Regions from separate parts of the Gilliamella sp. BG7 genome, predicted to be linked through region 1. Evidence: riboswitches for the same ligand, from Rfam matches in the RefSeq annotation. Region 1 holds a riboswitch; the other holds the start of a gene.

Region 1 (16,772 bases):
AGTTAGTCGATTGCTACGCATTCGCTATGGCAATATCACTTTACCCAAAGGATTATCACGCGGAACTTGGCTAGAACTTGGTATTGACTCAGTCAATTACTTACGTGAACTAGTCGGTTTGCCACCTGAATCTAAAAGTTTCACCACAAGTTCTTCTTCTGACAAAAGAATAGTAAGACCTAAACGAGTCAAACTTAATCAACAGACTAAAATAACACGGCAAAGAGTAACTCAAAAAGCAACTCGAAAATAATCTTCACTTTGCTTTTAAATAGTTATAGTTTTTACTCGCGTTGTTTACAGTAATTGGAGAAACTACTGTAATAAATATACATAAAAAAACAAAACTAACGCCTTATCACAGACAAGAGATATGGCGTTTATATCATAAAGAAAAATAACGGTTACTGATTTGGCTAAACGCTTTATAGTCAGTCGCTAGGTCATTTATAACGTACTAAAGAAAGCCCGATTGAAGCTTTTTGTGCCTTTAATCAGTAAAAATTAATGTTATAAAACTATCAGTTATGGCATTAAACGTCTGGTTAAAGTCGAAAAATCTATTGGAGATAAATTAAGGCGGCAAGCTAAACGCTATAACAAAACCTATCCCAGTGAAATGCTACACGTTGATACCGAACGTTTACCTTTACTTAAAAATGAAACAAAACAGCAAACTAGAGAATATTTATTTGTCGGCATTGATGATTTTTCATAGAGGCGACTTCTGCACACTTTTATGGCGAGGATCAGCCATCTCTCTACCTATTTTTTACTCGTTAGAGATGTTCAAAAATAGACAAATACACAAATTTATTTACAGAATCAATATTGGCGTCATTTTTTCAAATAAATAAGGATGATTAACTGATTTGATTAAGTTTACTTGATGACAAATCAATCAATACCCAGCACCATTCGCCCATTTTTAGTTGCCACATTCACCACATTATCTAAATCGGTATAACGGCATCCAGTGACTAATAATTTAAGTTCTTCCCACATGTTACCCGTTGAAAACGGTAGCATGTAATCGCTGACATTATCCGTGCCAATAGCAACAGGAATACCCGCAGCAGCGAGTTCATCCACTGGCGTTAGTGAGTTACGAGTAGGGCCATGCTCTTCACGGCGAGGGCTATCGATCCAAGCAAATGGGCAGGCGATAACCATCATTTTGGCTTCTTGCATTTTTTTATAGAGTTTTTGGCGATATTCTAAACTGTGTGCAGTAATTGATATGCTATGAATCGCAACCACACGCCCATGCATACCGTGTTCAAGGGTTTTATCAGTAAGCTGTTCTGTTTCGATTTCATCTTGTGAATTAAATTGGTCAACATGCACATGCACCATTTTGCCTAATGATTTACCAGTTTGCATTAACACGTCAAGATGTTTAAGCCCCATACCTTCGCCATGATCACGTTCATCACGACGTGGCAAACCGCCAATAATATCAACCAAATCAGCGCCTTTATCAAACCAATAACGCGCCTCTTTATCAATAACACCTTTAAGTGTTTGATTGACTAATTTTATGGTGATGTCATTTTTATAAGTTTCTCGTGATCTTAAGGCACCTTTAATTGCCCGCTCTTCAGCAATAGGATCAATATCAACAAACGATCCCATGGCACTTACACCTTGCTCAATCATACGTTCAACCGCCATACTAAAATGACGATAGTAATCATCTTCACTCATTGATGCTTTGACTTTATCTAATGTATCCCATTTTTCAATTAAAGTCTGTTTTTGATAGACATCAAAGCTATCAACCGAAATAGTAAAAGCACGATCAGCATGCATATGTGCATTAACCCATCCGCCATTTTGCTTAATATTATTCATTAAATAGGCTTTTAAACTTTGGTCTCTTGTGGTTAATAACATGTTTTTATGTTCAATCATAATATGCCTCTACAATTCAATCATTTTAAATCAAGTTGATAAAATCTGGCGCAATAGGCAAAAAAAATCCCCCAAAAAGGAGGATAAAATGAAATCAATAATATTAATGATTAAGATTACTGAGTTACAATTGATCATTGCGCTTACACCGTATCGATAAAAAAACTGCAGAAATTCTAACCAAAATATTTTTAATAGCAAGCACTATAGCTTATAAAATATATAAATAAATGAAATAGTTAAAGTATTATTTTTTAGATTTCTTACTTCAAAAAATAGTTTTTAATAAAGTTAATTACCAATAAAATAAAAAATAAAGTCATAAATAGTTATTTAATAAAAATAATTTATTGTCACAAAAATGAGATTATTAACATTAAATACTGCTTTTGGATATTAGCAGTAGCAAGCGTATACTACACAAACAACTTATTTTGAAATATAGGTAGGCTACTAACATGAGTCAATTAAATATTATTGCCACAATCACAGTTAAACCAGAATTCTATGACGCATTTCAGCCAATTTTTAAACGCCTAGTAGCAGGTAGTCGAGCTGAAGCAGGTTGTTTACGCTATGAACTTAATCAAAGTATAGATAATTCAAATATCTTCATAGTGATCGAAACATGGGCATCACAGCAGGCAATTGATTTTCACAACACAACGTCACATTTTGTTGAATTTGCCAACTTTGCTAAAGAACATACTGATAGATTAGAGATTAATATTGCCAAACAAGTAATATAACTTAAAAGATGATGATAGTTAACATTTCGGGTTAACTATCATATTAATTAATCAAACAGTTCAATTTTTATATTCCGTGAATCACTTTGTTCCATATCGTCAAGCACTAAAATTTTGAAAGTCCCGCTTTGTGTTGGGATCCAGCTAAGTGCCTTGCGTGGTTCGGTTTGCCCAATAAAATTGTTATTAACAAACCAATAAAGTGATTTAACATCGCATCACAATTAGAAGTAAAACTAATTTGTTCATTTTTTTGTTTAGTGGTTCTAAATTGATAAACCACATTTTTAAGAGGCAAAGTTATTTTTGGCGGTTCGCCTAAAAAATTTGTGATGAACCACAATGTTTTGTTGATGGTGACGCTTTTTTAGCAATCCCCCGCTTTAGCAAAAACAGCTAAGTGAGAGGTTGTTAAATCATAAGGAGGACAAATAGCCTTACCTGTTTGATTGTCGACCATCACGGGTCTAAAAATAGTATCGGGATTAATAGGTGACACACCTAGAATAAAACACGTTTTACCTTTTTCTTTGCATCATTGAATAAGAAGATTGCCACTGGTTAGATAAATATCAATACGCTTTAAATTTGGTGGTAATGTGCGATTAGGTTCACGCAAGTATTGATTTCTTGCTTTAATTAACGCTTTGTCAGCAAATCCTGTTTTACGATCAACTCGAAACGTTGGTGATTGATGTAACACCTCCAAAGTTAACGCCTCAGGCAAATTGACTTGTGAAGGCGGTTTATTAAAATAGATAAATGACGCTGCGCCAACACTTTCAATATTGCGACCAAAAGGGGCATAATTTAAATACGCTTCTAAAATATCATGTTTAGAATACATCAACTCTAACTGTATAGCCCTAGTAATTTGATGCAGCTTCCCACCAACGGTTTTGGTATTTGACCGCCAATGTATTTGCGCTAGCTGTATGGTAATGGTTGAAGCACCTTGACGATTTCCACCACCAAAATAGGTTGCCTCAAAAGCCCTAATTAAACTAAACGGATTAAAACCAATATGATAATAAAACCACCGTTCTTTTGTAACAACAATCAGACGAAATATCTTCCAAAGGCGTCCATAAACGATAACGATCATCATTGGCTAATGTAGCTGATTATTATCATCATAATAGTGCTTTGAAAAAGTGAGTGATTCAGAAACAGGGGGCATGTGGTAACAAACGAATAACAAAGATCGCAATAAATAACTGCAACAAAGCCATTAACTTATTTTGATGACGAACAATAAACCTAAACATATTTAGTCAAAATTTTAAAAAGCATGTATTAAAATACACCACCAATGCATTCACATTGGTGGTGGTTAAATTACATTTTATCAACAGTTTTAATGCCTAGCATATCAAGGCCAGTTTTAAGTGTTTTAGCTGTTAAAGAAGCTATTTTTAAGCGACTTTGTTTCAGGCTTTCGTTTTCAGCTGCTAAAATAGGGCAGTTTTCATAAAAACTTGAAAACAGCGTCGCAATTTCATAAAGATAAGCACAAAGCACATGCGGTGTACCTTCGCTTGCCACGATTGAAATAGTCTCATCAAATTGAATTAAACGAGTTGCTAAAGCACGTTCTTTATCAGATTCCAAACTAATCTTAGCTGTTAAGCTATCTTCGGAAATATTGGACTTTTTAAAAATTGATAACACACGGGTATAAGCATATTGCAAATAAGGTGCGGTATTGCCTTCAAATGACAACATATTATCCCAATCAAAAACATAATCAGTAGTCCGATTTTTAGAAAGATCAGCATATTTAACTGCACCAATAGCCACCGCATCGACAATTTTTGCAAGCTCACTTTCAGAAAGATCTGGATTTTTGCTACGAATTAAAGTTGTTGCGCGCTCACACGCTTCATCTAGCAAATCATTTAATTTAACAGTATCACCAGAACGGGTTTTAAACGGCTTACCATCTTTACCTAACATCATACCAAACATATGGTGTTCAAGCTTTAATGAATCTGGTACATACTTAGCTTTATGAACAATAGCCCAAACTTGCTCTAAATGTTGATGTTGGCGGGAATCAGTATAATAAAGAATACGATCGGCATGTAACGTTTCGTAACGATATTTAGCACAAGCAATATCGGTTGTTGCATAAAGGTAGCCACCATCACGTTTTTGAATGATAACACCCATCGGTTCGCCTTCTTTGTTTTTATACTCATCAAGAAAAACAACAATCGCCCCTTCACTTTCAACCGCAAGCCCTTTCTGTTTTAAATCGGTAACAATATTAGGTAGCATGCTGTTATAAATGCTTTCACCCATAGTGTCTTCAAGCGATAACGTAACATTTAAACGTTTATAAGTGGCAATATTTTGCGTCATGGTAATATCAACTAGCTTGCGCCACATATCACGACAATATTCATCGCCACCTTGTAATTTCACTACATAATTACGAGCTTTTTCGGCAAACACTTCGTCTCCGTCATAATGTTGTTTAGCGGCGCGATAGAATGACTCTAAATCTGAAAGATCCATATCATTGGCATGTTCATTTTGCATCTTTTCAAGATACGCAATTAACATACCAAATTGAGTTCCCCAATCACCAACATGATTAGCACGAATAACATTATGACCTAAAAAAGATAAAACACGAACGCTAGCATCACCAATAATAGTTGAACGCAAGTGTCCAACATGCATCTCTTTGGCGACATTAGGCGCCGAATAATCAACCACAATAGTTTGCGGGTTGGCGGGTAAAGTAATATTAAGCTTATCATTACTTAAAGCAACTTCATTTTGCTCAGCAATCCAGCTATTTTTCAAAAAGATATTAATAAAACCAGGACCTGCAATTTCAACTTTTTCAGCGATATCATCAACATCAAGATGCTGTAAAACCGTCTGAGCAAGTTCTCGAGGAGGTATCCCCATTTTTTTAGCAACAGACATAATGCCATTAGCTTGATAATCACCGAATTGTACTTTAGCTGATTGCTTAATTAAAGCGTCGCAGTTCTTATCTGCACCTGCCATAATCATAGCTTGCGAAACACGTTGCGTTAATAATTGTTGAATATTCACACTAAACCTAACCGATTATAATAAAATGCCCAATATAATACCGACAAAGTGATGAATTGTCACTGATCGCATAAAAGAGGAAGGATCCTTTTTATTAAAAGAATGTAAAAAATCGAATAAAACTGATGCTCCAGCCAAAATGTTTTAATAAAGTCGTAATTTTAATAGAAAAAAATAATAAAAATCAATTCAATAACTGATGTTATTTTACTTTTTGATGTAAAAAATAGCTATTTTACTAACTTCCGAAAACTAGTTGAACCTAAAGATAAAAACTATTCAATGTCTGCAAACTTGTGGCTTTGCACACTCAAAAGCCATTTATTATTCAGTCGATTTTGGTTGATTTTTCCTAACAACTCTATCGTTTCAAACATATTAAATACACCATCTTTTTCACAAGGAGATAGATAATAGCGTTTGGCTTGAATATGAGTTTCGATATATTGGCAAAAAGGAATAAAATCGCAGTGATTTTCGGCTACTATGCGTACTTCATTTGCTATTGGTTGTACTATTTTTTGATAGCGTGACTGATAACAAAATTTAGGGCTTAGCGCAATATAATCAATAAGCGGATCGATTTTACCAAGACCGTTGCTTTCAATGGCGATAAAATAACCCGCTTTTTTAAGTGGCAAAAGCAATTCAGGTAACGCTTTAACCATTGTCGGTTCGCCACCTGTAATAATAATATTTTTGTTTTTATATTCGCTCACTTTAGTCATTAAAGCATCTAACGTGAATCGAGTAAATTTGCGAAAATTAGTGTCACACCAGGCGCAATTTAAATTGCATCCTGCAAAACGAATAAAAACGGCAGGCATGCCAGTATTATAACCTTCGCCTTGTAAGGATTCGAAGATTTCAACAATACGAAATTCAATCATTATTAACTCCGATGATATTCACAATACGAAGTTGGCGTTTCCCATAGTTTGATCATCGAAACAGGCAAATATTGCGATAAGCAATCAAAAATAAATTTGCTCATTCCTTCTGCGGTGGTTCTACAGGGAAAGGCAAAAATTTTACGATCCATTTCTTGTAGTAACGACGCGATACGGCACTCATTAGGGTTATGTTGATTGTAAAGATAGGCGTGATCTAACGGATCGACAATATGTTGTTTAACTATTAGCTTTAAATCGGCATAATCCATGACCATATCTTGGCTTGAGCCGTTATCAATAAGCTCTCCGCTAATTTCAACTAATAGGCGATAAGTGTGACCGTGCAGATTATGACACTTTTTATTGTGCCCATCTAACATGTGACAAGCATCAAATTGAAACTCTTTGGCTATTTTGAACATTTTATATTCCTAGTTTTTTTTCGTGGGATGGGTTACGAACCACGGTTAGCGAACCTAACAAAATAAAGGTAACAATATAAGGGATAAAAGTGAATTTGTCATCTTACCAGTATATCTTAAAACGAAATTTAGATGTAATTGCTTGAATTGCAAACAGCTTTATTTTTGTGTCAATTAATTCTTACATACTTGATAATTTTGTTGTATAAATTTTGTAAAAAATATTTTAACTTTGCTCTTGAAATTTAGGTTGCAACACTCATTTAGATCACATGCAAATGGATTAAATATGTTAAGCGTTTAATCCAAATTTATTGCTCAGGAGATAAACACTATGAGGTTAGATAAACTAACAAATAAGTTTCAACAAGCTTTAGCTGATGCGCAGTCAATGGCATTAGGTAAAGACAATCAATATATAGAGCCTGTGCATGTCCTATCAGCCATGCTTAATCAAGAAGGGAGTAGTGTAATGCCTTTATTGATTGCAGCAGGTGCAAATATTGTTAATTTACAACAAGAATTAGCTCAAGCTATTGACCGATTACCCCAAGTTCAAGGTGTGGGTGGAGATGTTATTCCATCGCAAGATTTTGTTCGAGTATTAAATCTTTGCGATAAATTATCCCAAAAGAACGGTGATAGCTACATTTCATCAGAACTCTTTATATTAGCCGCTTTAGAGGATAAGGGCAGTTTAGGCGATCTTCTTAAAAGATCAGGTGTTAATAAAGATAAATTTAGCCAAGCAGTTAATCAAGTAAGAGGTAGCGATAACGTGAACGATCCTAATGCAGAAGATCAACGCGGTGCACTTAAAAAATACACCATTGATTTAACTCAACGAGCAGAACAAGGTAAACTTGACCCTGTTATTGGTCGTGATGAAGAAATTCGTCGAACTATTCAGGTATTACAACGTCGTACTAAAAATAATCCAGTATTAATTGGGGAACCAGGTGTAGGAAAAACTGCTATTGTAGAAGGATTAGCACAACGCATTGTTAACCGTGAAGTCCCTGAAGGATTACGAAATAAACGCGTTTTATCATTAGACATGGGTGCATTAATTGCTGGTGCCAAATATCGAGGGGAATTTGAAGAACGCCTAAAAGCCGTGCTTAAAGACTTAGCAAAAGAAGAAGGTCGCATTATATTATTTATTGACGAAATCCATACCATGGTTGGCGCAGGAAAAAGCGATGGAGCAATGGATGCTGGTAATATGTTAAAACCCGCATTAGCTCGCGGTGAATTACACTGCGTGGGAGCAACAACGCTTGATGAATACCGTCAATATATTGAAAAAGATCCTGCGTTAGAGCGTCGTTTCCAAAAAGTATATGTTACCGAACCAACAGTTGAAGATACTATCGCTATTTTGCGTGGTTTAAAAGAACGTTATGAACTGCATCACCATGTGCAAATAACCGATCCGGCAATCGTAGCTGCGGCTACATTATCGCATCGTTATATTTCTGATCGCATGTTACCTGACAAAGCGATTGATTTAATTGACGAAGCCGCATCAAGTATTCGTATGCAAATGGATTCAAAACCAGAATCTTTAGATCGACTTGAAAGGCGCATAATTCAACTTAAACTTGAACAACAAGCGCTTAAAAAAGAATCTGATGATGCGAGTAAAAAGCGACTACAAATGTTAAATGATGAACTTTCTGAAAAAGAAAAGGAATATGCTTCACTTGAAGAAGAGTGGAAGTCAGAAAAGGCAGCTGTTTCGGGGACTCAAAACATCAAAGCAGAACTAGAAAAGGCACGTACTGAAATAGAGCAAGCTCGTCGAGCTGGCGACTTGAACAAAATGTCAGAATTACAATATGGCAAAATTCCAGAGCTCGAAAAGAAACTTGCTTCAGCAACGCAGTTAGAAGGCAAAACCATGAAGTTATTGCGTAACAAAGTGACCGATAACGAAATTGCAGAAGTATTATCTAAAGCGACAGGTATTCCAGTCTCTAGAATGCTTGAGAGCGAAAAAGATAAACTATTGCACATGGAAGATGCCTTACATAAACGTGTAATTGGTCAAAATGAAGCAGTATTAGCGGTTGCAAATGCGATTCGACGTAGCCGAGCAGGGCTTTCAGATCCAAATAAACCGATTGGATCATTCCTATTCTTAGGACCAACTGGTGTCGGTAAAACCGAGCTTTGCAAATCATTGGCTAACTTTATGTTTGACAGCGAAGATGCTATGGTGCGTATAGATATGTCAGAGTTTATGGAAAAACACTCCGTTGCTCGCTTAATTGGTGCGCCTCCAGGTTATGTTGGGTATGAAGAAGGGGGGTATTTAACCGAAGCAGTTAGACGACGACCATACTCAGTAATTTTACTTGATGAAGTCGAAAAAGCACACCCAGATGTCTTTAATATCTTACTGCAAGTATTGGATGATGGGCGCTTAACAGATGGTCAAGGTCGCACAGTTGATTTTCGTAACACTGTCATAATTATGACATCAAACTTAGGTTCTGACCTAATTCAAGGTCAAGTTGAACTAAGTTATGACGAAATGAAATCTCTAGTGATGACGGTTGTAACCAAACACTTTAGACCAGAATTTATCAATCGTATTGACGAAACAGTGGTATTCCACCCATTAGGTCAAGAAAACATTAAAGCGATTGCCAAAATTCAGTTAGCACACGTTGAAAAACGTTTAGAAGAACGTGGTTACCAATTGGATATTTCGGATGCTGCACTTGAACAGTTAGCTAAGGTTGGCTTTGACCCAATTTATGGCGCAAGACCGTTAAAACGATCGATCCAACAAGAGATCGAAAACCCATTGGCACAACAAATACTGTCAGGTAAATTAGTCCCAGGTAAAACTATTCATCTAGATTTAGTTGGCGGCAACATTGAAGCCCAACAGTAATAAAACTTCAAAAGACAAACCGACCTCTATGGTCGGTTTTTTTATACTTGATACAATTTAGTTTACCTATAGTACTTAGAATTTAATCAGACAAACATTATTTTCGCAAAATGGATGTCTGATGAATAAAATAACAACAACACAAACCTGAACCCAACTAAACAACTCATTTTATACTTTAACATATAGTTATCTGAAACTTTTTGACAAAATTTTTTTAAAACCGTTTTCAAAATTTTGCAACCAAAGCTCAATCAAACTAGCTTTTATTAGTTGTTAAAAGTAACAACTTTAACTATTTTGTCTAGCGTTTTTGCCATTAAGTAATTCTAATTTTACATACCACAATAATAACTTTTTTTATTAGAAAATTACCTTAGAACACGTTATATTATTGCCTTAAATAAAAAAGGAAAGATTAAACATGAAAAATTTATTAAAAAAATTAGTTATTTTCGGTTGTTTAAGCTTGCCAATGGCAAGTTATGCTGCGTTACCTGAATCGATTAAAGTTGGTTCGGATACATCCTATGCGCCTTTTGATTTTATTGATGCTAATGGTGAAGTTACTGGATTCAACATTGAAATCACGAAAGCATTGTGTGAAAAGATCAATATTAAATGTACTTTTCAATCGACCGACTTCGATGCGTTGATCCCGTCGTTATTATCAAGAAAGATTGATATTATCTCGTCTTCGCTAATGATGACCGAAAAACGTAAAAAACAGATCGCTTTTTCTGACGAAATCTTTATGACTTATTCACGTTTGATTGTTAAAGAGGGTACTAATTTAATGCCTAATGCTGAGTCATTGAAAGGTAAGCGTGTTGGTGTTGAGCAAGGTACATCGCAAGAACATTTTGCCAACGAGATGTGGCGTCCGAACGGTGTAGTTATTGTGCCTTATCAAAATCAGTTACAAGTATTTTCTGATCTAGTGGCTGGTCGTTTAGATGCGGCATTGCAAGACGAAGTGACTGGCAGTTATGCCTTTTTAAAACAGCCACAAGGGAAAGGTTTTATTTTTTCTGGTGATGCTCTAACCGATGTGAACTACTTTGATGTCGGAGTGGGGATTGGTTTTCGTAAAAATGATAATGAGTTGCGCGAGGCCTTTAACCTAGCTTTAAAAGACCTCTTAGCTGATGGCACCTACCAAAAAATCAACAATAAGTATTTTGATTTTAATGTGTACGGTAATAAAAAATAAACCATGCAGGGGTATATTTCTTTAATTTGTCAAGGTGCATGGTTGACTATTATTTTAGCATTGACATCGCTACTACTGGCCATGATACTTGGTATTGTTTGTGCATTAGGTAAACTGAGTCATTCAAAAGTATGTAATGTGCTTTGTCAGGCTTATACATCGTTAATTCGAGGTGTACCCGATTTAGTGTTGATGATGCTAATCTTTTTTGGCTTGCAGTTTTTGGTTAATAATATAACTGATTATTTTAACGCTCCTTTTATTGAAGTTGATCCTTTAATCGCGGGTATTATTACGTTAGGCTTTATTTATGGGGCATATTTTACCGAAACTTTTAGAGGAGCTTATCTTGCGGTTTCTAGAAACACCTTAGCGGCAGCAACAGCGCTTGGTTTAAGTAAAGTGCAAGTATTTGGGTATGTAATGTTTCCTTTAATGATGCGCTTTGCCCTGCCAGGTATTGCTAATAATTGGTTAGTGGTGTTAAAAGCTACAGCGTTAGTGTCGTTATTGGGGTTGTCGGATTTAGTCAAAGCTACTAAAAATGCAGGCGAAGCTCTGTACCAACCTTTGTTATTTGCTTTGATTGCTGGGGCGTTTTATCTGTTTTTTACATCAATATCTAATATCATTTTATGGTGGCTTGAACGGCATTATTCTATTGGCATTACTAAAACTAAATTATAAGAACTCATGTTAGAAATTATTCAACAATATTGGCAATCACTATTATGGACCGATGGTTATAATATCACTGGTCTTGCGATGACGCTATGGATTTTTATTTTATCGGTTTTAATGGGGGGAATTTTGTCGCTAGCGTTAGCGGTAGGGCGAAACGCACAAAATAAACTGATTAAACTACCTATTTGGCTATTTACTTATATTTTTCGAGGTACGCCTTTATATGTGCAGTTATTGATTATTTACACTGGTATATATACCTTAAGTGTGGTTAAAAATAGTACTTGGTTAGAGGATTTTTTTCAAAGTGGTTTAAATTGTACGGTGTTAGCCTTTACCCTAAACACCTGCGCCTATGCTACTGAGGTTTTTGCTGGTGCCATGCGGAATGTGCCAAATGGCGAAATTCAAGCCGCAACAGCACTTGGTTTTAATCGTTTTCAACTCTATCGTTATATCATTTTTCCAAGAGCATTTCGTATTGCATTGCCAGCTTATAGTAACGAGGTCATTTTTATGTTGCATTCAACTGCACTGGCTTTTACTGTTACTGTGCCAGATGTGATGAAGATTGCGCGCGATATTTATGCCGAAACCTATCAACCTTTTCATGCCTTTGGTATTGCGGCAGTGATTTATCTTTGTGTGAGCTTTATGCTAATTTTTGGTTTTAAAAAATTGGAGCAACGTTATTTGACTTTTCAGCAGGCTATTTAAGCAAAACAATTAATAATTTGATTTAAGCAAACAGATTATTTTGCAATTCATTTATGATTTTATTGATCTTTCAAAATAAAAAATCCGACAATTGCGATAACATTTGCCGGATATTTAATGATTTGTCAAAAATTAATTTACTGGATAAAATTCGTTTGTAGCGTCGCTATTGTTGCCATCATCGTTATCATGGTGACTTGAACCAGGTAATGCTCTAGCTCGTTCAATAGGAACATAACTGCCGCTAGGCGTTTCTATTTGGCACTCACTTAAAAAGATAGAATATTTTGTGTTAGCACGCATACTCTCACCTCTAAAATAACAGTGAGCTGCATTGTATAAATCAACTCGACAGAGAAGTGCAATAACTAACCAAACAACTAATACTGCTAAAGCGACCCATTTCAAATGTTTCCAAATAAAAGACCAAAAACCGATTTCTCTAAAACGGCAGTATCCAGAAACGAGTAATATAACTGCAATAAATCCTAAAAATTCGTATAACCAAAATAGCCACATAGTAATCTCCAACACGTTAATTAATTGTTATTTTATACTAACTTTGCCTATACTTCTATATACTTGCGTCTATGCGTTTGCTTACATCCAAGAACCATTACGAATGATACCAACTGCTAGTCCTTCTATGGCAAAATTTTGTTGTTCCAAATCGACTTTGATTGGTGAAAACTCGACATTTTCGGCAAGAAGGTGTACATGTTTTCCCTTACGTGATAAACGTTTAACTGTAACTTCGTCGTCAATGCGAGCAACCACAACTTGCCCATTTTTAACGTCTTGGGTTTTATGTACAGCCAACAAGTCACCGTCAAATATACCAATATCTTTCATTGACATACCTTGAACTCTTAATAAAAAGTCTGCCCGAGGTTTAAATAGTGAAGGATCAACTTGGTAATGGCTTTCGATATGTTCTTGCGCTAATATTGGTGATCCAGCCGCGACTTGCCCAATGAGTGGCAAACCTTCTAGTTCGTTTAGCTCAATAGGCATTTCAAGTAAAAGGCGAATTCCACGTGACGATCCGGCGATCATTTCGATTGCGCCTTTTTTAGCTAAAGCTTTCAGATGCTCTTCGGCTGCATTAGCAGATCTAAATCCCAATTTTTGAGCAATTTCAGCACGTGTGGGTGGCATACCGGTAGTTTTAATATTATTTTTTATTAAATCATAAATCTGTTGTTGGCGTTCAGTTAACGGTCTCATTACGTATTCCTGTTTTTATATACAGATATATGTGATTATATACAGCTAATAATATAAAACAACTGTTTTATTTAATTTATTTTTTTATTAGGCAATAAATTTTTCAAATTGCTGTTTATACGTACTGATTTTGTGAGTTATTTTTAAAATTTAATAGCTAATTAACAACTAAATCTTTCTCAATATTTGTATTATTTAATCAAATTACATATATGCTATAATAAAGCAATTTTTGTTGGATTGGAATTTGCCTTATGCCTTATGTTGTTGCGCTCAGTGGTGGTATTGCCAGTGGCAAAAGCACTATCGCCGATTTGTTTGCCAAATTAGGTGTACCTATTATTGATGCAGATATTATTGCAAGGCAAGTTGTGCAAGCAGGTAGCTATGCGTTTAACCAAATTGTTAAGCATTTCAGCCAAGAAATTTTGCTTACTAATGGTGAACTTGATCGTAGTCAGCTTCGTGAAATTATTTTTAATAATGATCATGAACGGCTCTGGCTTAATGATTTATTGCATCCCATCATTCAACAAGAAACCCAAAAACAAATTGCTATGCAAAGTACAACTTATCTAATTTGGGTTGTGCCGTTATTGATTGAAAACAATTTGCATACTTGGGCTGATCGCGTGCTGATAATTGATGTCCCATTTTCACTACAATTGGCACGATTAGTAAAAAGGGATAATATTAATGAATTATTAGCTAAAAAGATGATAATGTCACAAGTATCTTTGAAGAAACGTTTATCTTATGCTGATGATATTATAGTTAATGACGGTAATTTGTCGTCGCTAACAACACAAGTTAATCTACTGCATCAACAATATTTAGATAGCTTTAAAAGTAAGATTTAGAATAGATGAATAATATTATTTTTGAACACCCATTAAATGAAAAAATGCGCACTTGGCTTCGTGTTGAATTTTTATTAAATCAATTAAATACACATTGTCATTTTGATGATAATAATGGATTGATTTTTTTTCATGCGTTGTCCGAGTTGTTAGAGATTATTGAACGTAATGATATTAAAAGTGATTTGGTTAAAGAACTTGAATTGCAAAAACAAAAGTTAGTTTTGTGGTCAAATATTGAGGGGGTGGATCATGATTTACTTAATGACCTGATTCACCAATTTGATGATTTTATTGCTCAATTTAATGCAATTGGGCGCTTAGGACAACCATTAAAAGATGATCGATTTATTACTGCCATTCGTCAACGCTTAATGATTCCGGGGGGATGTTGTAGTTTTGATTTGCCTTCGTTTCATTTATGGCTCAAAATTTCGAAAGAAAGGCGTTATAGTCAAATAGAAAATTGGTTACAACACTTATCAATACTTGATAAATCTCTAACATGCTATATGCAATTAATTCGACAGTTAGGTGAATTTAAACGGTTTGTTTATACTAATAACTTTTTTCAAGAAACTAATGGCGATGTTAATTTAATTCGTATTCGAATTTCGTTAGATAAAAATGTGTATCCTCAAGTATCTGGTCATATGACCAGATATAGTATTCGTTTTTTAGCACTTGAGGATTACGATAACGTTAATTCTGATGGTATTGAATTTGAATTAGCTTGTTGTTGATTGAATACTGTTACTCAAAAAAGAGTTGAAATGAATAAAAATACTACTACACTTGTTAAGTGTCCAACTTGTCAAAAAGAAGTTGAATGGAGTCAAACCAGTCTTTATCGCCCGTTTTGCAGCAAGCGTTGCCAACTTATTGATTTAGGTGATTGGGCAACCGAAGAATATCGCATTCCTGATAAAGATATAACAGAACAAGAACTATGGAATGAACAAGACTTTGCTGATTTTGTAGGTAGACATTAATGAAGATCCTTGGTATTGAAACTTCATGTGATGAAACTGGCATTGCCATTTATGATGATGTCAATGGTTTAATTGCAAATCAGCTTTATTCACAAATTAAATTACATGCTGATTATGGTGGTGTGGTGCCAGAGCTGGCATCACGCGATCATATTCGTAAAACCGTGCCATTAATTCAAGCAGCTTTAAAACAAGCTAATTTAACCGCTCAAGATATTGATGGGGTTGCTTATACTGCTGGTCCGGGATTGATTGGAGCCTTGATGGTAGGCGCATCAATTGGACGATCGCTTGCTTATGCTTGGAACGTACCAGCTGTTGCAGTTCATCACATGGAAGGCCATTTACTTGCGCCGATGCTTGAAGATAATCCACCTAAATTTCCCTTTGTTGCATTATTAGTTTCGGGGGGACATACACAGCTTATTAGTGTGACTGGTATTGGTAAATATGAACTTATTGGAGAGTCAATTGATGATGCTGCAGGAGAAGCTTTTGATAAAACAGCCAAATTGCTTGGTTTAGATTATCCCGGTGGCGCAAAATTATCAAAATTGGCTGAACAGAGTAGTGGAGCGCGATTCCATTTTCCTAGGCCAATGACTGATCGTCCTGGGCTTGATTTTAGTTTTTCAGGCCTTAAAACAGCAGCAGCTAATATAATTCATCAGTATAGTGATAATCATATTATTGATGCACAAACTAAAGCTGATATTGCTAGAGCGTTTGAAGACGCTTTGGTCGATACATTGGTGATTAAATCAAGACGGGCACTTAATCAAACTGGGTTTAAAAATTTAGTAGTTGCCGGTGGGGTAAGTGCTAACAAAACATTGCGAACTAAATTAACTGAATTGATGCATCAGCGAAAAGGGCAGGTTTATTATCCAAGGCTTGAATTTTGTACTGATAATGGTGCCATGATTGCTTACGCTGGGATGCTTCATTTAAAAGCAGAGCAATATTCAGATTTAGCAATCAATGTTAGGCCAAGGTGGCCACTTAGCGAGCTTAATGCTGGTTAATAGATTATTTTGATTTAAAAATATGCAGCTTAAAACAAAAGAAAAAAAGCGGGAATCAGTTCCCGCTTTTTTAGTCTATATAGTTAAATCAATGATATT
Region 2 (16,772 bases), on a different contig from region 1:
AACGAGCATAGTTTGTTCAGCCTTACCAAAACGGCTATCATCCCACGCTTGAGCCATTATGCGTAATTCGCCATTAAAATTAGGCAAAGTAAGATCTACAACGCCTTCACCGTCATCATTAAGGTTAATAGTTTGCAATTGTTGAGCCACAATTTTAACTTCGTTTAATGGTTTTTTACCGCCTGTGCCAGATTCACCAAGCATAGCATCACCACCAAAGCTTACATTCAAATTGCGACCTTTACCTTCAATTAATTTTCCATACACATCGTAAAGATCAACTTCATAACGTTTACGACCCAAAAATGCGCTATAAGGATCAGGTGTTGCAAAATTAGTAATATTTAAAACACCGGAATCAACAGCCGAAACCAATACTGATACTTTATTATCCTTTTGGATTGCACTTTTATCTACTTTGACCTTTATTGGAATAGTTTTTTCAGGCTCTGTCTTCTTAGGAGCTTCAATGCTCAAGTTTAATTGACGATTTGAAGTGTCAATCGGTAAATAAAGTAACCCTATTGCTCTTTTAATTGTTTGCACTGCCGCATCAGTTGATGGGCGAATAATCATCGCACTAATATAAATATCATGACGTTTCCAATCTTGGATTGGAATTTCAACATCAATGCCGTTTTCATCAACAGTAATATCTTTTTCCCATAACAGACCATCATTGGTCTCAAGTGAAATATAACCTGAGCCTGCCACTGGTGCTTGTACATGTATTTTAGCAGTATCACCGACCGAATAGGCAGTTTTATCCAGGCTCAATTTGACCTGATCTGGGCGAACAGCATTGGTACCATTGGTATTATCTTCCCAATTGTAACCACTTCTAAAACGTAAACTACTAGTAATATTATTTTTAGTATCAACAATTTCAATACGATATGAGCCATAATCATCAGTTTGGTAACTCACCTTAGCTGTACCATTGGCTTCTATAGAAAGTGGTTGTTCTTGTGCAACAAACTCACTTGAATTGTATTCTTGATGCCATCCAGCATATTCAGACCAACTCCAATAATAATTACGACGTTCACGAATAATTCTTGCCTTTAAATGGCTAGCAGCTAGCTTTTGTCCATCGCTATTGACATAAGCCACTTCAAATTCAGCATTAGCACCTTTATCAACTGTCGGACTAGTTTCATATTTATCTGATGACCAATCATAATAAGGTGCTTGAGAAAACAGTGCACGCACAGCAGGCATTTGCTGATTTGGCCAAATAGCCTGGCTGGCATAACGAGTAACAGGACGTCCCCCTGAATCAAGTAAACTGGCCTGCAAAATAAATTTAATAGGAGAACTCAACTTGCCCCAATCGCTAGTATCAATTCCAACTTGTGCATTACCATTTTTATCTAATGTCGTCTCAATATTATCAAGTTGTCTAGCTATATTATTGTCGGTCACATCACCAATTTTATAATCAGCAAGTTCTGGTATTGAATCAATTTTTTTAAGATAAATATTACCTTCTAAATTATTTCCTGCTGCTGGAGCACCATAAAGATACCAACCTTTAACATCAAAATTGACACGTTTATCAAGCATAATAGGCTTATTGGATGCAGCCCTAATTTCCATTGCCATGCGCTCTGGTAAAAATTCTTCCACACGAAACCACGCATAACGGTAATTATCGTCGCCTAAATTAAAGCGAAATGCCCATTTACCCGTTGCTGCATTAGCTGGAATAACATATTGCCATTGATATAAACCGTTAGATTTTGCTTTAGCATCGACAGTAAAATTCTCAACAACTTGATTATCTGGTGACATAACATCAACAACAACAGGTTGCAACGGCAATGGATAACCATCAGCATTACGCAAAAGTGCATTAAAATAGACCGTTTCTTGAGGACGATATAAATCACGAGGTCCAAAAGCGAAAAATTGTTTTTGATTAAAAGTAGAACCCGTTAAATTATATTCGCTTAAATTTAATGCACTACGATCCAAATTCAACAAAGAAATTTGATTGCCATCACTTGCAGTAAGTAATGCATAATCCATGCCTTTTGGCAAAGTGACTTCAGCATAACCTGTAGCATCAGTCTTAGCTGTAATGGTGGTACAATTTTTATTACTATCTCGAATACTTTTGTTACATAAAATCGATATATTTACATCAGCAAATGGTTTTCCATTATCAAGGCCATGAGTAATAACGGATAATTTACTATTGTTATAAGCATGAACCGCAACACCAATATTACTGATCGAAAATAGTGATGCAGGATTTGCATAATCATAACTTCCGGCTTGATTCATAACAGCTAAATAAATCCCTTCTTGTTGAAGTTGCGGAATGGATGATAAGTTAAGTAATACGGTTTCTTGCGAATTACGCTTAGGATTAAGATCAAACCGAGACGTATAAACTAAATCAGCAAATTTATTAATATTCTTTGAATTCCAAGTTGACACTTGGTTAATAAAACCATAATCAGCGATAAAATCAGATAACTGTTCTGGTTTAATTTTAAAGAAATTAACATCAATTTTATTAACATTAAGCGTAGTAACAGGTAAACCAGTCATTGATTTGCTTGGCAACAAAAAACCATTACTAGCAAATCCCACCATCGGCAGGCGATCTTGAGTTTTAATTTCTGCTTGGTAGACTTCTTTTAAACTGTTGCCATTAATTGCAGATAACATCTTATCAATGGTGAGATCTAATTGACGATTCGGTTCAAGATAGCGATGTCTTAATTCTAATCCGTTATCCGACAACTCCCAAGCCCCGTCAACATTGCCGGTTTGGCGATCAACTAAACGAAGTAAATTAGAAAAATTGAGTTTAGGATTTAAAGGAACCGAAAAGGTAATAACTAAAGTACTTGAACCATCAAGAATGACTTCTGAACTATCAATAACAGTTAATTGTTTACCGCGGTACTTTTCAACTAATTCTGACGTAGGGTTAAAGGCTGGTTTTGACGATTCATCTTGTACGATATTACCGTCATCACTAGGATTGCTAATATCAGCTGTTGTATTATTATCAATAACTTTTGTTTCTAATTGCGTTTTTGCCTGTTCAGCGCTTACGTTTTGCTTAGTGTCTTTATTGTCGCAACCTGTTAAAGCTAGCAACAGACTCAATACAGCCAGATGTTTTACAAATCCCATCTTATTATTACCTCGACCTTATATATTTTTATGTGTAATTGCTGTTTTTTAACTTTATTTTTGATTATATTTTGACCGCATATTATGCACTGCTATTTGTCTTTTAGCAAAGAAAGTTTGATCGCATTTAAAGAATTTGAAAAAAATAAAATCAACACTTTTTATGATTTTTAAACTGGTCTTGATAACTATTTAAAAGATTGTTTAATTAATCTAGATTTAGAACCTTTTAGCTTTTAGTAAAAAAGTAATAATTACCACGTTCAAGTCTATTTTTTATGCGATATCAAAAAATGACTCATATCATCAATATACTGGTATCTTCAAGACCTTTTTCTCTTAACTCAGATGCTCATATTTTTTCAAGAAAGCATCAGATGTTGACAAATTCTAGTAGGATAAATGCCAATAATAACATTTATATGTTGTAAAAACAGGTATGCGTTTTTATGGGTGGTTTTTCAATATTGAACATAAAACTCATTTAAAATAATTAATGAGTTTTATGTTTATTAAGATAATTAAATAAAAGATTGATTATAATAATTAGTTACTTTTAGGCATTGCAACTAACTTTTTTAGGATAAAATTGAGAATGACACCATAAAGTGGCAAAAAGAATAATCCGCAAATTAGAATTTTAAAACTATAGTCCATTAACGAAATTTCGATCCAATGATTTGCCATAAATTCATCGTTACTTTGATAAAATGCGATAGCAAAAAAGACAATAGTATCAATACCATTACCAAATATTGCTGATGCTGTTGGGGCAACCCACCATGATTTGTTTTTTCTTAAATAGTTAAAAACAGTAATATCCATTAGTTGTCCAACTAAATAAGCGGCAAAACTAGCCAATGCAATTCGAAATACGAAGCTATTAAATTCCGTCAATGCTGATAATCCAATCCAATGGGTTTCAAAAAATAGTACCGAAATCAGGTATGAAAATAACAATGCAGGAATCATTACAACAAAAATGATTTTTCTGGCTAAACTAGCACCATAAATTCGAATAGTCAGATCGGTAGTTAAAAAGATAAACGGAAAAGTGAATGCCCCCCAAGTTGTTTGAAAACCAAAAATTTCGAATGGGATTTGGACTAAATAATTGCTTGAAGCAATAACCAATATGTGAAAAAAAGCCAACCAGTAAAGCGCTTTTTGCTTTTGTTTACGGGTAAAACTTTTTTCTATCGATTCTGAATGAACATTTAAGTACATCTTTTTTCCTTTTTAATGGGGGTGAGAGAACCCAATGATGAATGAATTTATTTAGCTTGAGCCATATATTCTTGTAGGCCCTTATTGCGCAATAAACAACTTGGACACTTACCACATCCCCCTTCAACACCGTAATAACAGGTGTGAGTATTTTTTTGAACATAATCAAGATAATCTAGTTTATCAGCCATTTCCCACGTTTGCGCTTTAGTCAAATACATCAGTGGCGTGATGAGATTAAACGCATAGTCCATGGCTAAATTCATTGATACATTCATTGATTTAATAAAGACATCACGGCAATCTGGATAACCACTAAAATCGGTTTCACAAACTCCAATAATAATGTCAGAAATTCCTTGTTGCTTAGCATGACAGCCAGCCAAAAGTAAAAAAAGCATATTACGCCCATCAACGAAGGTATTGGGGTAATCGCCATCTTGAGCTGCTTTAATTTCTTGAGCGTCATCAATCAACGCATTATTTGTAGTTTGTTTGATAACTGATGTATCAATGACAGTTTGCTTAATACCAAGATCATCAGCGATCCATTTGGCTTTTTCAAGCTCTATTGCGTGGCGTTGACCATAGCGAAAACTGATTGCCTGAACGTTTTCACGTCCATAATCAGCAATGGCTTGCAGTAAGCAAGTGGTTGAGTCTTGCCCACCAGAAAATATAACTAGTGCTTTACGAGTTTGCATTAATGTTCCTGTTAAGATAGATTAAATTAGCGATTATCCACTTTTTCTGGATACATGTCGTGATTGGCTAATCGATTAGCCGCAACTTGTTCCCAATGAGTACCCAATTTGCCATAATTGGCATAAGGATCAATCGAAATACCGCCACGAGGTGTAAATTTCCCCCAGACTTCGATATATTTAGGATCCATTAATTTAATTAGATCTTTCATAATAATATTAATGCAATCTTCGTGGTAATCGCCATGATTCCGAAAGCTGAACAGATAGAGTTTTAATGATTTACTTTCGACCATTTTAATCTTGGGCACGTACGAAATATAAATTGTCGCAAAATCAGGTTGCCCCGTGATAGGACAAAGACTAGTAAACTCTGGGCAATTAAATTTAACAAAATAATCGTTATTCGGATGTTTATTATCGAACGTTTCGAGTATTTCAGGACAATAGGTTGTTGGATAGCGAACAGACTGATCGCCTAGTAGTGTAATTTTACTCATTATTTTTCCTTAGTTTTTTAGCGTGGGAGGTTCACGAACCACGTAACAAGACGCACACCATACTCTTTTTGCTTAAAAAAGTCTAGTACAGCAAGAGGATTATACAAAATATAAAACTAACACCATCAACAATAGCCATCGATGGTATTAATGATAAAAATGTCGTTAGAAAGTAAGAAAACTGGAAAATAGCCTAATCATTATAGCTTACTCTGAACCCAATTCTTTATAAAAATCAGATAATTTAGTTTTAGCTTCATCAAGTTCCATTTCGGCATCAGCTAATTTTGTTTGTTGTTTGATAATTTTCTGTTTATTACCTTTTGCTCTTGCTTGTTCTAATTCTTTAGTCCTTTCAGCCACTTTATTTGATTTTTCACTAATCCTTTTGTTATATTTGGCTTCTAAATCATCATTTGAACAATGCTCATTTACTTCGCGTAATGCTTTTTCAAGCCCTTGGATTTGATGAGAATTATTATTTTTTTTAACATAAACAATCTGTTTTTCAATGGACTGTTTTTTGCTTTCACACGTTAGTCCATCTGATTGACCATTTGAGGCATAAACACCAAATGAAAATGAAATAGCCAAAGTAATAATACTTAATTTACAGACCAACCAATTTACTGATTTCATATAAATTTTCCTTAAGTTTATTTTCTTAATTGGACACAATCAACTTTATGATCTTTACCTTTAGTTAGAATAAGACTCGCTCGTTCTTTTGTCGGTAAAATATTTTCAACTAAATTTAATTCATTAATTTCTCGCCAAATACGGTTAGCAATATTTGTAGCTTCATGTTCTGGAAGTTTTGAGTAGTGATTAAAATAAGAGTTAGGATCGCTAAATGCACCCTCCCTAAATTTTAAAAACCGATTTACATACCAGTCATGTAATAATGACACATCAGCATCAACATAAATTGAAAAATCAACATAATCCGAAACAAAAACACGATTATTCGCTTGTGGATAATTCAGCGTACTTTGCAGTACATTCAAACCTTCAAGAATCAAAATGTCAGGACTATCAATAACGATTTCTTCATCTTCGACAATATCATAAACTAAATGAGAATAAACGGGTGCTTTAACTTGTGCCTGTCCTGATTTTATATCAGCAACAAAATTAAGCAATTTTTTTATATCGTAAGACTGAGGAAACCCTTTTTTATTCATTATTCCACGTTCTTCAAGGCATCTATTTGGATATAAAAAACCATCGGTTGTCACCAAAGCTACCTTGCGATGTTCAGGCCAACGGGTTAATAATGCTTGTAGCACTCTGGCGGTAGTACTTTTACCTACAGCAACACTACCTACAATGCCAATAATGTAAGGCGTCTTTTGGCTTTTACCTAAGAATTTAGATAGGATAGCTTGCCGATTAAAATTATTGCTGATGTAATAATTAAGCAATCTAGATAAAGGTAAATAAATTTCACTCACTTCATCCATGGATAAATCTTCATTAATACCTTGTAACGAAACTAATTCATCTGCAGTTAAAGTCATTGGTACAGTATTACGTAAGCTAGCCCATTCTTGACGATTAAATTTCAGATAAGGGCTTAAGTGATTTTTCATTTTATATTGTTCTCTAATTCGATTTAACAAATTTATTTGGCTCAGATTATACATAAATTTCTTTTTTTACAATCTTAAATTAGCATGACGTCATCATCATAGCTATATTTTGGACTTACTGATAAAATACGTTTGTAAAATGATTAACCCTAATATTAGACAGAGATTTTATGTTAAAAAATAAATCAAAACAGAAAGCTAAAAAAAGCCGTCAAGAGATTAATGAAGAATCTCGGGAACTGAAGCGTAAACGCAAACACAAAGGTTTACCAAGTGGCTCTCGCTTTAATAAACTAGATAATAATAAAAATAAAAATTCGACAAAAACAACCAAAGATCCAAGAGTGGGTAGCAAAAAACCTATTTCTTTAATTGTTGAAGATTCTAACAATATAGAAAAACCTGTTAAACAATCTAAAACAATTAAAACGATTTTATCGCCACAACAAGAATTAGAACAGTTAGAAAACGATCCAAAATTAGATATGTTACTTGATCTAGTCGAGCAAAATGTCAAACTCACTAAAGATCAACAAATTTATCTTGATAGCAAATTGAATCGTATCGATGAACTGATGCAAGAGCTTGGTTATACTGATGACGACTTTGATGATTTTGAAGAATTAGATGAAAAGAAAGAAAATATTGTTAGTTTATTAAAACGAAACTAATGATAGTAAAATATAATCGGCAATCGTGATAGTATGTATCTTGATATCAGTAGGAATATAATCTATTGGATTATATTCCTACTGATAATTTAAACTTAAAATCCATTATTTTTATTCAGTCAATTAATAATTAACAGTGAGCAAATCATAGTGCCAATATTAATTATGTTAAGTTTATATTTTGGGTTGTTGATTTGCACATTGTTATATTTAAATAAAACTAATCGAATCAAAATTAAAACCAAAATCAATAACCAACAAAAAGCAATACTAAAAATTCATAAAAATAATAACACTAAAAATAGACATAAGCGGAAGTAAAAAGTATGACTGATACGCAATTATGGGATCAAGCGTTAATTGAAAAATATAATTATTCTGGCCCAAGATATACCTCTTACCCTACTGCACTTGAATTTAACGAAAAATTTAATGAGCAGGAATTTTTATCGGCGGCAACTCGTTATCCTACAAAGCCGTTGTCGCTTTATGTACATATTCCATTTTGTCATAAGCTTTGTTATTTTTGTGGTTGTAATAAACTTATAACTCGCCAAACACAAAAAGTTACCAAATACCTTGATATTTTAGAAATTGAAATTGCTGAACGTGCAAAATTATTCAAACATCGCACGGTAACACAAATGCACTGGGGTGGTGGTACACCAACTTTTTTAAACGATGCTGAAATTACTCGATTGATTACCTCGTTAAAAAAACATTTTAATTTTGTTGCTAATGCCGAACTATCCATCGAAATTGATCCGCGTGAAATTACACCTCAAACGATTGACCATTTAGCAAGCGTAGGTTTTAATAGGCTAAGTATGGGAATTCAAGACTTTAATCACGAAATCCAAAGTCTAATTAATCGCGAACAAGACGAAACATTAATACGGTCTCTTATTAATCAAGCACGTAAAAATAATTTTCACTCAATTAGTTTAGATTTAATTTATGGCCTACCAAAACAAACCATTGAAGGTTTTGCCGAAACGCTTAATAAAGTGATCGAGATTTCTCCCGATCGTTTAAGTGTTTTTAATTATGCCCACTTACCGAGCCGTTTTGCTGCCCAACGAAAAATTAAAGATGATGATTTGCCTAATGCCAATCAAAAATTACAGATCCTACAAACAAGTATTAAAAAGTTAACCGAAGCTGGTTATCAATTTATCGGCATGGACCATTTTGCTAAGCCTTATGATGATTTAGCTATTGCTCAACAAGAAAATAAATTACATCGTAATTTTCAGGGGTATACAACTCAAGGTGATACTGATTTACTTGGGCTTGGTGTATCGGCCATTAGTATGTTAGGTGATAGTTATGCACAAAATCAGAAAGATCTAAAAAACTATCAAACTCAAGTTGAGAAAAAAAGACATGGATTATGGAAAGGATTCACCTTAAATAGTGACGATAAGATTCGTCGTGATGTGATAAAACAGCTTATTTGTCATTTTCATTTAGATAAAAATGTCATTGAACAGCAATACCAAATTCAATTTGATGATTATTTTTCCGAAGATTTAAAATTACTGGCGCCATTGCAAAAAGATGGATTAGTGACAATCAATAATAATATGATTGAAGTCCAACCTAAAGGACATTTATTGATACGCAATATCTGTATGTGCTTTGATATTTATATGAGAAAAATAGCACGGCAACAGCAGTTTTCTAGGGTTATTTAATTTGAAATCTTTTCTCTAATTACTGTAAACAACAGATATGATTTCTACAAAGTAAATATTATGATAAGTTTTAGTGAAATTTAACAAAAGAAAGTAATAATTTATTTATTTTTGTTGTGATTAAAGGTTAGCTTTTAAATTCACAATTTTCAGTCTTTAGGCATGAAACTAAAGCAAGAAAGCTCATTTCATCAAATAAGAAGAATATGTGTGGCAATTATTTTCTTTGTGTTAGCTATGTTTATAGCACTAAAAATTATCCTAGATTAATTGATGATTATAAAATATCACACAATCCAGATGTGGTTGACTATCATGCAGGAGTAAAATGTCATCTAAGAGGTATTGTTGAGAATTGTTCAATGAAAATTATCACTAATACAGGACAAGTTATTAAACGTGATTCCCTCGGTGGGATAAAAAACAATCAAGTTGTAACTGTGGCTTCTGCCGATGATCCTTCACTAGTAACATTGTTTTAGCTATTGATAATATGCTGAGTCAATTTGTGATTACTGTAACTATCCCCTAAAATAGTACAGCAAAAAAGTAGAAAATTCTCTATGATAAAAGTAAAGGGGATTTAATTATGAAAAAAATGACCGAACATCAAATCGTGGCTATTTTAAAAGAAGCTGAAACTGGTATTCCTGTTAAAGAGCTGTGCCGTAAATATAGCATGGGTAATTCAACTTTCTATAAGTGGCGAGAAAAATACGGCGGAATGGAAACTTCGGATATCAAACGCTTAAAGGAGCTTGAAGCCTAAAACCGCAAGCTTAAGCAGATGTTTGCCGAGCTGAGCTTAAAATCACAGCTTCAGGAAGAAATCATAAAAAAGCTTTAGTGCCAACAAAGGCACGTAAAACGTGGGCACAGCAACTACAACAAAATCATTCTGTTACTATAGCTATGAGCTGCGCTATCGTTGGCTTAAGCCGTTGTGCTTACTATTATCAACCTAAGTTACAGGATGATTCAGTGATTATTTCGGTGTTGAATGCTATCACAGACCGGCATTTACGCTGGGGCTTTCCTAAATGCTTTAATCGTATTAAAAAGCTCGGCTATCAATGGAACCATAAGCGTGTTTATCGGGTGTATTGTGAATTAAAGCTTAATCTCAGAGTAAAGCGTAAAAAACGCATTCCTCCACGATGCCCGGAAAAGCTATTGGTGCCTAATAAACAAGGTGAATGTTGGTCAATGGATTTTATGAGTGATAGTAGCCGTAATCAACGTCGCTTTAGAACATTCAATGTCATCGATGACTTTAATCGTGAGGCGTTAGGTATTAATATTGCAGTAAGCTTACCAGCAGGAAGAATTACCCGTTACTTAGATAAACTGGCCGAATATCATGGGTATCCATTAAAAATACGGGTCGATAATGGACCAGAATTTACAGGAAAAACCTTTATAAACTGGGCTAAATCACATGATATAGTCATTGATTATATAAAGCCTGGTAGCGCTTATCAAAATGGCTATATTGAACGATTTAATCGTACCTATCGTACTGAAGTACTCGATTTATATCTTTTTAACAACTTAGCACAAGCAAGGAGAATAACCGAAGAATGGCTAACGATTTATAACACCGAAAGACCGCATGAGGCATTAAATAACATGACACCGATTGAGTATAAAACACTAAAACAGGCAGCTTAATTTTCTACGTGAATTGTGTACTAAGTTTGGGGGTATTTACATAACAGCTTTATATCAGGCAAAAAAATGCTCAAGGTGCAGATGTTAAATGTATAGCTACTGTTAATAAAAACTCAAACGGTGGACCAATCATTATAGGTGATATGACTAAAAATAAATGTAATGTCTTGGCCATAATCGGGCAAAATAATCCTATTCCTATTCTTCTTGATCAAAACTTTACACGCTGTGATTTTACCTATAATGAAATTCAAGCATTAAAAGAAGTTCTCTGTTAATGCAGATATGATATCAATAATAGTGTGAAACCAGTTTAAGTTTAAATATTTAAATTTTATATATAGGGCGATAGCATCGCCCTATTTCTTAAAACTTGTGATATGTATTGCAACTTATTTTTTTTAAGAAAAAATAAACATACTGCACTTATTAATGGCTTGCTAGATAAACCTTAAATTTTGTCGTTTGTGCAATCACTTCAACGCTTTTGAATGTTTCATCTAAAATGGTTTGATACGGTAAAAATGAATTTGCCACAATGCACAAATAACCATTTAATTTTAGGTGTTTTTTTGCTTCTTTGATTAACGTATTGACGGCCGTGTAATCAGTCTGTTTACCATCATGAAAAGGTGGATTCGAAACAATAAGATGATATTTATTATTTAGATTTGAAAAAACGTCACTCGCTACAACTGTGGCATTAACATGATTACGGTTTAACGTGGCTTTACTTGATTCAATTGCTGCACTGCTTACATCAGATAACGTTAGTGCTATATCAGGGTATAATTTCCCTAGTACCGTGGATAAGATGCCCGAACCACATCCCACATCTAATACATTACCTTTAATGATATCAGTATGATCCATCAATGCATTTAACAGTAGTTCACTGCCAGCATCTAACCCTTTTTGGCTAAAAACACCGGGTAAACTTTTGATTTCAATATTCTGATTTTCAATAGTTAAATGATAACTTAACCACCATTCATCAAGATCAAAAGCTAAACGGCTATCCGCCTGAAAATGATATAAGCCACAGCGCCTTGCACTATCGATTTTTTGAATTGTACCAAAATCACTCAATAAAGTTTCCGCACTTTTTACACCGGTTCTATTTTCACCAATAATAAAAATATCACTACCTTTTGGCATATTATGCAATAAATAAGAAAGCTGGAATTGTGCTTCACTTTTAGTTTTTGGCCAATAGTAAATCAACGTATTCATTCCAACGTAAAAATCCGCTTCGGGCAATAATGAAAAATAGGTGTGATTGCCTCGTGCACTAGATTTTAGACGTAAATAAGTATGAAATTGTGTGCAATGAATCTTAACTTGATTTGCCGACATAATAGATGGATAATTATCCTGAATATCACCAGCTATCAGCACATTTTTATCGTTAAAAAATGTTTGGTGACGCTCAAGTACTTGACTTGCTGGGGTAAAAGCAGATGTTGCCATATTTCCTCAATGAAAAACCTTTATAAATTGATGCATTGATTATACAATTAACTATCTTTAATCTCTAATAAAAAACAGTAAGTCAATAATGACACTACAAGATTGGTATCTAAAACAGTGCAGCATAACTCAATACGTTTTGAGGAATGCTAATGTTTTCAAAGGTGAAATAGCGACACAAATAAGTGAAGAAATTAGATTGATTGTAGTTGCAGAACAAAAACCAACACAAAAAATCTATTATGATATTTTAAATGCTATCCATCTAACTGAAAAACAAGTATTGTTTTTAACGCCACAACAATTAATTATTCCTGCTGATGAAATTAATACAGTAGTTTGGTTCATTGATATTACCTTGGATGAGTCTTGGATTAACCCATTAACTATTCAAACAACCAGTTTAAATCAGCTTGCAAAAGCACCACAACAAAAACGCCTACTATGGCAACAATTATGTCAATATGAAAACTATTTCCATCCTCACCGAACATGATTTAAAAAAAACTTTTGAATTAGAAAAGATTTGCCATGCAATTCCTTGGTCAAAACAAACATTCTTTTCAAACCAAGGTGAACGTTATCTCAATTTTAAAATAACGATTAATAACCAAATAGTTGGGTTTTGTATTTGCCAACATGTAGCAAATGAAGCAAATTTATTTAACATTGCAATACATCCCGATTTTAGAAAGCAAGGACTAGCAAGAGAGCTGCTCAACCATTTAATAGATACGTTAATAACGATAAAATCGCCCTATCCAATCTCAACCCTTTGGCTTGAAGTCAGACAATCAAATACGGCAGCACTTAAGCTTTATCACACGCAGGGATTTAACCAAATAACGATTAGAAAAAATTATTACCCAACAACTAATGGTAAACAAGAAGACGCTATTATCATGGCATATACTTTGGCTTTATGATTTACCAATAAAATGAGCAAAAGGAAAAAAGTGTAATGTCACAAAATAGAGCTTTACTTTTTATTAATGGTGAGCCACCACAACATGACTTTCACCATTTGGATAATTATACTTATATTGCTTGCACAGATGGGGCTTATCATAATTATCTGTCGACTTTGTCAATCGAACCAAACTTTATTATTGGCGATTTAGATAGCTATAATCCTAACAAAGCAATTCCACATAAAACTAAAATTATTCATACACCTGACCAAAATAAAACTGATTTTGAAAAAGCAATTTTGTTTTTAGCAGGTAAAGGGGTGAAAGCATTTGATGTTTATGGTGCTAGTGGCCATGCTAGCGATCACTTTTTGGGGAATATTTCTGTTGCAATAAGATATTATCATCAGTATCAAATTACCTTTTATGATAATTATTGTCATTTCTTTTTTGCCAAACATTATCAAGAAATAACCAATGTAAAAGATCATATTATTTCACTAATGCCATTTTCGAAAGTAACTGGAGTAACCATTACAGGCTTTCAATACCCCTTAATTGATGCCACATTATCGCTAGGAGGAGTTGTGAGTTTAAGAAACAAAGCGATTAGTGATTTGATTAAAATATCCTTTAAAAACGGTGATTTAATGGTCTTCGTTGAGAATTGAAATAATGTCAATTGACATTTATATTTACATTACTTTACAATCTCCCTTTACAAAAGAAGAAATATAATTGTAGTTCAAGGAAATTCGCCATGCTTCTCAAAAAACTTTCTGTGCTAGTTTGCGCATCTTTCGTTTCTTGTGTTTTTGCCCAAACAAATAATATACAGGATGAAACAGATAAGGTAATTGATACATTTTTGCAATGTGATAATCAGTTTTTTGAACAATTATCTAAACACAAAGAGTCAATAAATCAATACGTTGATTTAGCAACCACTCCCGATAATGTAACTTATATTCCTGTTGAATCTATTCAAAAAACCGACAAAAATAAAGTTATGTTTAAAAAACCACTTAAGTATCATGATTTAGAAATTGTTGGCTATCAAAATATTTATATTCCAACTACTTTATCTGGTCAGTTTCTTTATTGGGGATTTATCTTTGATAACAAGCAAGATGAAATTAAAAGTGCTTTAAGCAATATTAATTGGTTACACTATAGCCAAAATACTTACATAGCAAACGCCAAAATTTATGATAGAAAATCAAAATCTAAAACATGGGAAGATGATATTTATGCCATCGATGGTGTTATTCCAAGGTTTGGTACAATTAATAAAGCGCTTTATTTAGAATCTTCTGCTAATAATCAAAGTAGTATTTTTTGTTCTATTCAAGGCGATTTAGAAAAAGAAACAATTCTTACGACTCGCCCAGATCTAAAACCAATCATCAAAAAACAAGAAGCTGAACTGCAAGAGCGAATTAAAGTAAACCAAGAAAAAATGCAAAAAGAAAAACAACAATCTCATCCACAAATTAACTCTACAGAAACCAACTCAAAAGATGGAGATAATATTTAAATGAAAAAGGTCAGTTTATTTTTAGTTCTCCTGTCTTTTGCAACATTTAATTATGCAGTTGAAGAAATAGCCAATAGCAACGCTAAAACAAGTAAAAATACAGAAGTAGAAAGCTTAAAAGATCCTAGAATAGGTGAAAAATTCATTCCAACATCTAAAATAAATGAAGATCATTCTATTAGTTATTCTTTTTTAGATAGAAAATCTATCAAACGCCATCCTTTCAATCCTAGAATTCGTGTATTTAATGAAGTAACTAATTACAGCCCTGCATTGGTGCAAAAAAATGCAGATGGTACTGAAACTTTTTATCACTCCATAAAGATTGAATATTATGCCAATTGTGACAAAATGGAGTTAGCAAAAGGGAAATTTAAGATTATCGAAAAAAACTTTGGTGATGGTAAATTAGTCAATACAATTGAAATACCAAGCCGTTGGATATCTATAACTCAAGACAACGAACGGTATAAGCTACTTGTTATTGCCTGTTCCTTACCACTAGCTAATTAATTGTTGTTAAATCATAACAAATTTTACTCTCGCCGCCTTGCTGTGTGGCAGAGTATATCTATTTATGCTAATATCATTCCATTATTTATTTGAATGAATATATCTTTATGAATATCTCACAATTCCACATCCTTACCGATCAATTGTTCAATAAAATCGAACTATTTTTAGATGATTATGCAGCTGAACATGACATCGATTTAGACTATGAAACAAACGGTAATGTCATCACCGTTAGTTTTCCCAATAGCAGTAAATTCATCGTTAATACCCAAGAACCTCTTTTTCAGGTTTGGTTAGCCACACAAAAACAGGGTTATCATTTTGATTATATTAATAATAGTTGGATTTGCAATCGAACCAACAAGTCGTTTGAGCAGATTTTTTCTGAATCTGTAAAAGAGCAAACCGATCAATAACACATAAAAAACGGAAATTAGTTTATATTTAATTCCCGTTTAAGAAAGTGTCACAAAATCTTACTTAAAAAAATCTACAATAAAGTAAGATTTGCTAATTTAATTACTAGCCATTTTATACCTTCATTAACAAAAGCAATTTGTACTCGCTTATGATCACCTTCGCCATCAAGATTAACAATAGTTCCTTCACCAAAACGTTTATGTAACACTTTACGTCCTAATTTATAACCATCACATTGATGGTTCATTTTAGGGTAAGATTTTCTTTCCTCAAGCAACACAGATCCTTGATAACTAATTTCATTTAATTTATCAACTGGTAATTCAGACAAAAAACGCGAAGGTAAATTACGTTCTTCACGTCCATAGAGGCGCCTTATTTGAGCTAATGACAATGTTAGACACTTACGTGCTCTAGTAATACCGACATATGCAAGGCGCCTTTCTTCTTCCATTTTATCGAAATCTTGAGAAGATCTTAAGTCTGGAAATATACCCTCTTCTAATCCAACGATAAAGACATTGTTAAATTCAAGGCCTTTAGCAGAATGCAGAGTCATTAATTGGACTGTATCTTGTTCATTAATCACATCTCGGCTTTCTAGTGACGTATATGCTAAAAATGATTCTAGAACAGTTAAAGTCTTACCTGTTTCTCTATCTTTAATAAGGGTATTTTCATTAGAACGATAAAACTGCTCAGC

Evidence for each region. A riboswitch is a leader RNA that binds a small molecule or an ion and turns the genes downstream of it on or off. The one in region 1 is predicted to bind preQ1.
Region 2: it holds a riboswitch for preQ1, as region 1 does, so the genes downstream of both, queF (preQ(1) synthase) here and queD (6-carboxytetrahydropterin synthase QueD) in region 1, are expected to answer to the same signal.

What each region holds. Positions count from the first base shown of each region.
Region 1 is NZ_JBIDFB010000005.1:4,871-21,642, reverse strand. It holds gene rluB (23S rRNA pseudouridine(2605) synthase RluB) at 1-253, shown strand, start outside; gene ACGH49_RS04715 (amidohydrolase family protein) at 898-1,914, opposite strand; gene ACGH49_RS04710 (putative quinol monooxygenase) at 2,373-2,663, shown strand; partial or broken gene ACGH49_RS04705 (hypothetical protein) at 2,711-2,857, opposite strand; gene ACGH49_RS04700 (hypothetical protein) at 3,031-3,162, opposite strand; gene ACGH49_RS04695 (transglycosylase domain-containing protein) at 3,199-3,771, opposite strand; gene argS (arginine--tRNA ligase) at 4,002-5,735, opposite strand; gene ACGH49_RS04685 (7-carboxy-7-deazaguanine synthase QueE) at 6,011-6,625, opposite strand; gene queD (6-carboxytetrahydropterin synthase QueD) at 6,628-7,050, opposite strand; PreQ1 riboswitch class I at 7,054-7,099, opposite strand; gene clpB (ATP-dependent chaperone ClpB) at 7,385-9,955, shown strand; gene ACGH49_RS04670 (lysine/arginine/ornithine ABC transporter substrate-binding protein) at 10,380-11,168, shown strand; gene ACGH49_RS04665 (ABC transporter permease) at 11,172-11,855, shown strand; gene hisM (histidine ABC transporter permease HisM) at 11,862-12,569, shown strand; gene ACGH49_RS04655 (hypothetical protein) at 12,702-13,088, opposite strand; gene lexA (transcriptional repressor LexA) at 13,170-13,796, opposite strand; gene coaE (dephospho-CoA kinase) at 14,051-14,656, shown strand; gene zapD (cell division protein ZapD) at 14,662-15,399, shown strand; gene yacG (DNA gyrase inhibitor YacG) at 15,430-15,648, shown strand; gene tsaD (tRNA (adenosine(37)-N6)-threonylcarbamoyltransferase complex transferase subunit TsaD) at 15,648-16,673, shown strand; gene ACGH49_RS04625 (DUF4282 domain-containing protein) at 16,771-16,772, opposite strand, start outside.
Region 2 is NZ_JBIDFB010000013.1:7,205-23,976, reverse strand. It holds gene ACGH49_RS09045 (MG2 domain-containing protein) at 1-3,153, opposite strand, end outside; gene ACGH49_RS09040 (7-cyano-7-deazaguanine/7-aminomethyl-7-deazaguanine transporter) at 3,700-4,380, opposite strand; gene queC (7-cyano-7-deazaguanine synthase QueC) at 4,428-5,084, opposite strand; gene queF (preQ(1) synthase) at 5,111-5,584, opposite strand; PreQ1 riboswitch class I at 5,588-5,632, opposite strand; gene ACGH49_RS09025 (DUF1090 domain-containing protein) at 5,792-6,223, opposite strand; gene coaA (type I pantothenate kinase) at 6,241-7,176, opposite strand; gene yihI (Der GTPase-activating protein YihI) at 7,347-7,847, shown strand; gene hemN (oxygen-independent coproporphyrinogen III oxidase) at 8,174-9,544, shown strand; gene ACGH49_RS09005 (hypothetical protein) at 9,751-10,026, shown strand; partial or broken gene ACGH49_RS09000 (IS3 family transposase) at 10,134-11,215, shown strand; gene rsmC (16S rRNA (guanine(1207)-N(2))-methyltransferase RsmC) at 11,645-12,685, opposite strand; gene ACGH49_RS08990 (DNA polymerase III subunit psi) at 12,774-13,181, shown strand; gene rimI (ribosomal protein S18-alanine N-acetyltransferase) at 13,150-13,611, shown strand; gene ACGH49_RS08980 (thiamine diphosphokinase) at 13,647-14,267, shown strand; gene ACGH49_RS08975 (hypothetical protein) at 14,357-15,133, shown strand; gene ACGH49_RS08970 (surface-adhesin E family protein) at 15,134-15,646, shown strand; gene cyaY (iron donor protein CyaY) at 15,754-16,065, shown strand; gene uvrD (DNA helicase II) at 16,140-16,772, opposite strand, start outside.